2 linked regions of the Pseudoduganella albidiflava genome follow. Each later gene encodes a partner of the first gene's protein in a complex. Links are inferred from orthologs where the notes say so. Each region holds a gene or a part of one and is shown in the gene's direction. Other genes may lie near its edges.

What was found. Proteins that work in one complex are often made in the same cells at the same time.
Region 2: the proteins of tldD (region 1) and pmbA are in contact, whole or in part, in a solved structure (PDB 5NJ9), measured with the Escherichia coli proteins. The link is inferred for Pseudoduganella albidiflava from one-to-one orthologs.

What each region holds. Positions count from the first base shown.
Region 1 is NZ_CP036401.1:5,513,398-5,516,805, reverse strand. The notes cover bases 404-3,291. They hold tldD (metalloprotease TldD), read left to right. Parts: upstream 404-1,061; coding sequence 1,062-2,522; downstream 2,523-3,291. Other genes in these bases: EYF70_RS22875 (TonB-dependent receptor plug domain-containing protein), read right to left, coding at 2,728-3,291; EYF70_RS22885 (carbon-nitrogen hydrolase family protein), read left to right, coding at 404-960. Outside these bases: EYF70_RS22890 (YhdP family protein), read left to right, coding at 1-143; more of EYF70_RS22885, read left to right, coding at 151-403; more of EYF70_RS22875, read right to left, coding at 3,292-3,408. UniProt on the Escherichia coli protein: Metalloprotease involved in CcdA degradation. Suppresses the inhibitory activity of the carbon storage regulator (CsrA).
Region 2 is NZ_CP036401.1:389,973-393,353, forward strand. Bases 79-2,939 are described here. They hold pmbA (metalloprotease PmbA), read left to right. Parts: upstream 79-763; coding sequence 764-2,116; downstream 2,117-2,939. Other genes in these bases: yjgA (ribosome biogenesis factor YjgA), read right to left, coding at 79-672; EYF70_RS01685 (TRAP transporter substrate-binding protein), read left to right, coding at 2,200-2,939. Outside these bases: mog (molybdopterin adenylyltransferase), read right to left, coding at 1-74; more of yjgA, read right to left, coding at 55-78; more of EYF70_RS01685, read left to right, coding at 2,940-3,288.

The sequences.
Region 1 (3,408 bases):
TGCAGGTGACGGGGCCGTGGAAGGCGCCCGTCATCACCAAGCTCGACAGCAACAAGCTTGAACCTGACAAGCTCGACCCCGACAAGCTCGATCCCAGCAAGCTCGCCACGCCGGACCTGCCGGCCACCACCCGAACCCAGTGAGGACATGATGACTTCCGTTGCCAACTTCGTTGCCGCCGTCCAGATGGTTTCCACGCCCGACGTGGAAGAAAACATCGCCACCGCCCGCCGCCTGGTCGCGCAGGCCGCCGGGAACGAAGCCGGGCTCGTCGTGCTGCCCGAGTACTGGCCGATCATGGGCATGACCGATACCGACAAGGTGGCCGTGGCCGAACAGCTCGGCAGCGGGATCATCCAGCAGACCATGGCCGACCTGGCGCGCACGCACGGCGTCTGGCTGTTCGGCGGCACGCTGCCGCTCGTCAGCGGCGAGGCCGGCAAGGTGCTCAACACCACGCTCGTGTTCGATCCCGCCGGCGAGCAGGTGTCGCGCTACGACAAGATCCACCTGTTCGGCTTTGCCAACGACAGCGAATCGTACGACGAGGCGCGCACCATCGTGCCGGGCAAGCATGTCGGCACGGTCGAGACGGGCGCCGGCAAGGTGGGCATGGCGATCTGCTACGACCTGCGTTTCCCGGAACTGTTCCGCGCGATGGGGCCGGTGGACCTGATCGTGGTGCCCGCCGCGTTCACCTACACCACCGGCGCGGCCCATTGGGACACGCTGCTGCGCGCCCGCGCCATCGAGAACCAGTGCTACGTGCTGGCGGCGGCGCAGGGCGGCACTCACGTCAACGGCCGCCGCACCTGGGGCCGCAGCCAGCTGATCGACCCCTGGGGCGAGGTGCGCGCGATCATCGAGGAAGGCGAGGGTGTCGTCGGCGGGCTGGTCGACCGCGAGCTGATCGACAGCGTGCGGCAGAAGCTGCCGGCGCTGCGGCACAGGACGATGTAAGGCGCATGCAGGTAAAGCGCACACCATGCGGGGGCGGGGTGGCGGCGGCCGTGCCACGAATCCACTACAATGACAGCCAGTCATAGCTCGGGAAATTCAACATGAAACCATTCGAACCGAACCTTTCTTCGCTGGCCGTCGCGCGCGACGTCCTGCTGACCCCGTTCGGCCTGGACGAAGCCAAGCTGATCAAGACGCTCGGCACCATGTTCACGCACAAGGTCGACTACGCCGACCTGTACTTCCAGTTCACCAAGAACGAAGGCTGGAGCCTGGAAGAAGGCATCGTCAAGACCGGCAGCTTCTCGATCGACCAGGGCGTCGGCGTGCGCGCCGTGTCCGGCGAGAAGACGGCGTTTTCGTACTCCGACGAGATTTCCGAAGCGGCGCTGCTCGACGCGGCGGCCGCCACGCGCACCATCGCGCGCGTCGGCGCCGGCAAGATCAAGGTGGCCGGCAGCCTGGCCCAGCAGGGCGGCCGTTCGCTGTACCTGCCGAACGACCCGCTGGCGTCGCTCGACGCCGCCGCCAAGGTGAAGCTGCTCGAGCGGGTGGAAAAAATCGCCCGCGCCAAGGATCCCCGCGTGGTGCAGGTGATGGCCGGCCTGGCCGGTGAATACGACGTGGTGCTGGTGGTGCGCAGCGACGGCGTGCTGGCCGCGGACATCCGCCCGCTGGTGCGCGTGTCGGTCACCGTCATCGTCGAGCAGAATGGCCGGCGCGAGATGGGCTCGTCCGGTGGCGGCGGCCGCTACGACTACGGCTACTTCACCGACGAGCTGCTCACGCAATATGCGGAAGATGCCGTGAAAGGCGCGCTGGTGAACCTGGATTCGCGCCCGGCACCGGCCGGCCCGATGACCGTGGTGCTGGGCCCGGGCTGGCCCGGCATCCTGCTGCACGAAGCGATCGGCCACGGCCTGGAAGGCGACTTCAACCGCAAGGGTTCGTCCACCTTCTCCGGCCGCATCGGCGAGCGCGTCGCGGCCAAGGGCGTCACGGTGGTCGACGACGGCACGCTGCAGGACCGCCGCGGTTCGCTGAACATCGACGACGAGGGCAATCCCACCCAGTGCACCACGCTGATCGAGGACGGCATCCTGCGCGGCTATATCCAGGACACGCTGAACGCGCGGCTGATGAAGATGCCGGTGACGGGCAATGCCCGCCGCGAATCGTTCGCGCACCTGCCGATGCCGCGCATGACGAACACCTACATGCTGGCCGGCGACAAGGACCCCGCGGAAATCCTCGCTTCGGTGAAGAACGGCCTGTACGCGGTGAACTTCGGCGGCGGCCAGGTCGACATCACGAACGGCAAGTTCGTGTTCTCGGCCAGCGAAGCCTACATGATCGAAGACGGCAAGATCACCTACCCGGTGAAGGGCGCCACGCTGATCGGCAACGGCCCCGACGTGCTGAACCGCGTATCGATGATCGGTAACGACATGAAGCTCGACCCCGGCGTGGGCGTGTGCGGCAAGGAAGGGCAGAGCGTGCCGGTGGGCGTCGGCCAGCCGACCCTGCGGCTCGACGGCGTCACCGTCGGCGGTACCGCGTAAGCGCGTTTCGCTCCACACAAAAAAGGCGCCTCCCGGCGCCTTTTTTGTTGTTGGATGCGGAAGAGTCCCTATTTTTGGGTTCCTGGTTCTTGACTTCGCCCGCGACCCGGCATGCATGCAGGTACCCCCGAAGCAACCCCTGGGGTCAGACCCGGCGGGTCCGACCCCGGCTTCTGCCGTTGGGGTATGAAGCGCCAGGGTCCGGTCAGAACGTGTACGAACCCCGCAGATACAGCGCCCGCCCGATCGGGTCCGTATAGCGCGGGTCGTAGCCCTTCTGGAACACCGTGCCCTGGTTCGAGAATGGCGGGTCCTTGTCGAACAGGTTCTTCACGCCGGCCGTCAGCGTGATGTCCTTGAAGCCCGTGTACGTGCCCGACAGGTTCACCAGGCTGTACGACGACACCCGGTTGACGAACTCCGGATCGACCAGGTTCTGGTCGTCGTAGCGCGTCTTGAAGTTGTGGGCGACGGTGGCGCTCCACGGGCCGGAGCGCCAGGTCACGGCCATGTTGTGCCGCCAGCGGAACACCACGTAGTTGTCCGCATAACGGCCCACGTTCTCGATGAATTCGCCGTCGCGCTCGTTCTGGTACTGGTAGCTGTGCACCCAGGTGCCGTCCAGCGTGAACGACAGGCCGCCCCAGCTCTGGTTCGGCGTGCGCGCCGTCAGGCTCACGTCGATACCGTCGGTTTCCACTTTCCCCAGGTTTTCGTTCAAGTCCAGGATCGCGTTCGGCGAGCCGTCCGGGAAGCGCAGGAAGCGGTCGCGGTACCGGTCGAAGTTGCCGAAGATGGTCTGTTCCGGCAGCGCACCGATCTTGTCGCGCAGGTGGATGTCCCAGTAGTCGACCGCCAGCGTGAGGGCGGGCACCGGCTCGAACAC
Region 2 (3,381 bases), 5.1 Mb from region 1 along the record:
TCCGACACCGACACCAGCCCGATCACGAGCTCGGCCGGCTCCTGGCTCACCTGGTCATTCGTCCCGTTCGTCATCGTCCTCATCCTCGGCATCGGCGTCGGCATCCGCAGCCGCCTTGGCCGCGCCGCGCGTTTTCGCGTCCAGTTCCTTGAGCAGCTGGAAGATCTCGCGGTACGCCTTCGGCGGCTTGTTCTCGGCCTGTTCCTTGCGCGCATTGCGGATCAGCGCGCGCAGGTGCTGGGCATCCAGTTCCTGGTGCTCGGCCAGCAGGGTGGTCAGTGCCTGGTCGTCGGCCAGCAGCTTGTCGCGGCGGCGCTCCAGCGCATGCAGCGCGGCCGTATCGGCCTTCGACGCGCCTTTCCAGCCTTCGATGGTGCGCTGGATGATGGCCACTTCCTCTTCGGTCAGCGTGCGCATCTTCTTGCCGACGAATTGCAGCTGGCGGCGGCGGCCCTCGTGATTCTTGATGTTCTGGCATTCCAGAATGGCATCCTTCACGTCCTCCGGCATCGGCACGCGCTTCACGCGGTCGCGCGGCTGTTCCACCAGTTCGAGGCCCAGGGCTTGCAGCGCGTCGGACTGGCGTTTCATTTCGGTCTTGGAGGGACGCTCGTATTTTTCCTGGAACTCGGAGGAATCGAAGCCGACGGCCCCGCGGTTTGCATTTGGCATGATGAAAAACGCGCCACTTCAGGCGCGCCTGTAAAAACGGTAAACGGCTGCTATGATAACTGTTTTAAAGATTAGCCGACCAAAACACCCTATGAGCGAATCGCATTTCACCCACAGCCAGGACCAGTTGAAACAGATCGCGCGAGACGTATTGAGTTATGCGCGCGAGACCGGCGGCACCGATGCCGCCGTCGAGATCAGCGAAGGTAGCGGCCTGTCGGTGTCGGTTCGCAAGGGCAAGATCGAGACGATCGAGCAGAACAAGGACAAGGGCCTCGGCGTCACCGTCTTCGTCGGCCAGAAGCGCGGCAATGCATCGACGTCGGATTTTTCCACCGCATCGCTGCGCGCCACCGTCGAAGCGGCCTACAACATCGCCCGCTTCACGGCGGACGACGAAGCGGCCGGGCTGGCCGAGGAACACCTGCTCGAACGTGACCCGCGCGACCTGCAACTGTTCTACCCGTGGCCGATCAGCACCGAGGAAGCGGTGGTGCTGGCGCAGCGCGCCGAGGCCGCCGCATTCCAGGTCGACCCGCGCGTGACCAACAGCGAAGGCGCCGGCGTGCACGTGCAGCAGTCGCACTTCGTGTCGGCCAACTCGCGCGGCTTCATCGGCGGCTACCCGTATTCGCGGCACACCATCTCCGCCACGCCGATCGCCGGCAAGGGCGCCCACATGCAGCGCGACGACTGGTACAGCTCGGTGCGCGATCCGAAGAAGCTGGCCACGCCGGAAGCCATCGGCCGCTATGCCGCCGAGCGCGCGCTGGCGCGGCTGAACGCGCGCCAGATCACCACGCGCACCTGCCCGGTGCTGTTCGAGGCACCGCTGGCCGCCGGCCTGCTGGGTGCCTTCGTGCAAGCCACGTCGGGCGGCGCGCTGTACCGCAAGTCCACCTTCCTGCTCGATACGCTGGGCCAGCAGGTGTTCCCGGAACACGTGCAGGTCAGCGAAGATCCGCACGTGCCGGGCGGCATCGGTTCGGCGCCGTTCGATGAAGAGGGCGTGCGCACGCAATACCGCGATGTCGTCAAGGATGGCGTGCTGCAGGGCTATTTCCTGTCCACCTACACGGCCCGCAAGCTGGGCATGCAGACCACCGGCAACGCCGGCGGCTCGCACAACCTGTCGCTCACGTCGAACCTCACCCGGCCGGAAGACGACTTCGCCGGCATGCTGAAGAAAATGGGCACCGGCCTGCTGGTCACCGAACTGATGGGCCAGGGCACCAACTACGTGACGGGCGATTACTCGCGCGGCGCCTCCGGTTTCTGGGTCGAGAACGGCATCATCCAGTATCCGGTGGAGGAAATCACCATCGCCGGCAACATGAAGGAAATGTTCCGCCAGATCGTCGGCATCGGCAACGACGTGCTGATCCGTGGCACCAAACAGACGGGTTCCATCCTGATCGAAAAGATGGTCGTCGCCGGCAACTGAACAGTTGCCACGCCATCGGCGTTTCCCTACACTGTCCTGAGCAGTAACGTTTTTCCTACGCTATAAAAAACTCAGGAGACCGTATGGAACGTCGACGCTTCATTGCGAAGGCTGCCGCGGGCGCAGGTGCGGGCATCATCGCCGCTCCCGCCCTGGCGCAGTCCCAGCCCACCATTTCCTGGCGCCTCGCCTCCAGCTTCCCCAAGTCGCTGGACACGATCTTCGGCGCTTCGGATACCTTCACCAAGCGCATTTCCCAGCTCACCAACGGCAAGTTCACCATCCGCTCGTTCGCGGCCGGAGAAATCGTGCCGGGCCTGCAGGTGCTCGATGCCGTGCAAGCCGGCACCGTGGAGTGCGGCCACAGCGCCTCGTACTACTACTTCGGCAAGGATTCCACGTTTTCCTTCGATTGCGCGGTGCCGTTCGGCCTCACGTCGCGCCAGCACACCGCCTGGTATGACCAGGGCGGCGGCCGCGAACTGATGCGCGCGTTCTTCAAGGACTACAACATCATCAATTTCCTGGGCGGGAATTCCGGCACGCAGATGGGCGGCTGGTTCCGCAAGGAGATCAAGTCGGTGGCCGACCTGAAGGGCACCAAGATGCGCGTGGCCGGCTTTGCCGGCAAGGTGCTGGAACGGCTGGGCGTGGTGCCGCAGCAGCTGGCCGGCGGTGACATCTACCCGGCGCTCGAAAAAGGCACGATCGATGCGGCCGAATGGGTCGGCCCGTACGACGATGAAAAGCTGGGCTTCTTCAAGGTGGCGCCGTTCTACTATGCGCCCGGCTGGTGGGAGCCGTCGGCCTCGTTCACGTTCTACGTGAACATCAAGGAATGGGAAAAACTGCCCAAGGAGTACCAGGCCGCCATCGAGGTGGCCAGCTACGAGGCGCACGTGTCGATGCAGGCCGAATACGACGTGAAGAACCCCACCGCGCTGGCCCGGCTGCTGAAGAACGGCGTCAAGCTGCGTACCTATCCGCGCGATGTGATGGATGCCTGTTTCAAGACTTCCACCGCCGTGATGGAAGAGGAAGCCTCGAAGAACGCCAAGTTCCGCAAGATCTACGACCCGTGGAAAAGATTCCGCCAGGACCAGAACCAGTGGGCCTCGGTGGCCGAGGCGCCGATCCAGAATTACCTGATCAATGCGGGGCGCGGAAAATAATATCCAGATAGAAAAATAAGATACTCCGAGGTTATATGAAGCCGGCGTGGTCGACCACCGCGCCGGCTTTTGTTTTGGCGCTGTGCGCGGTAA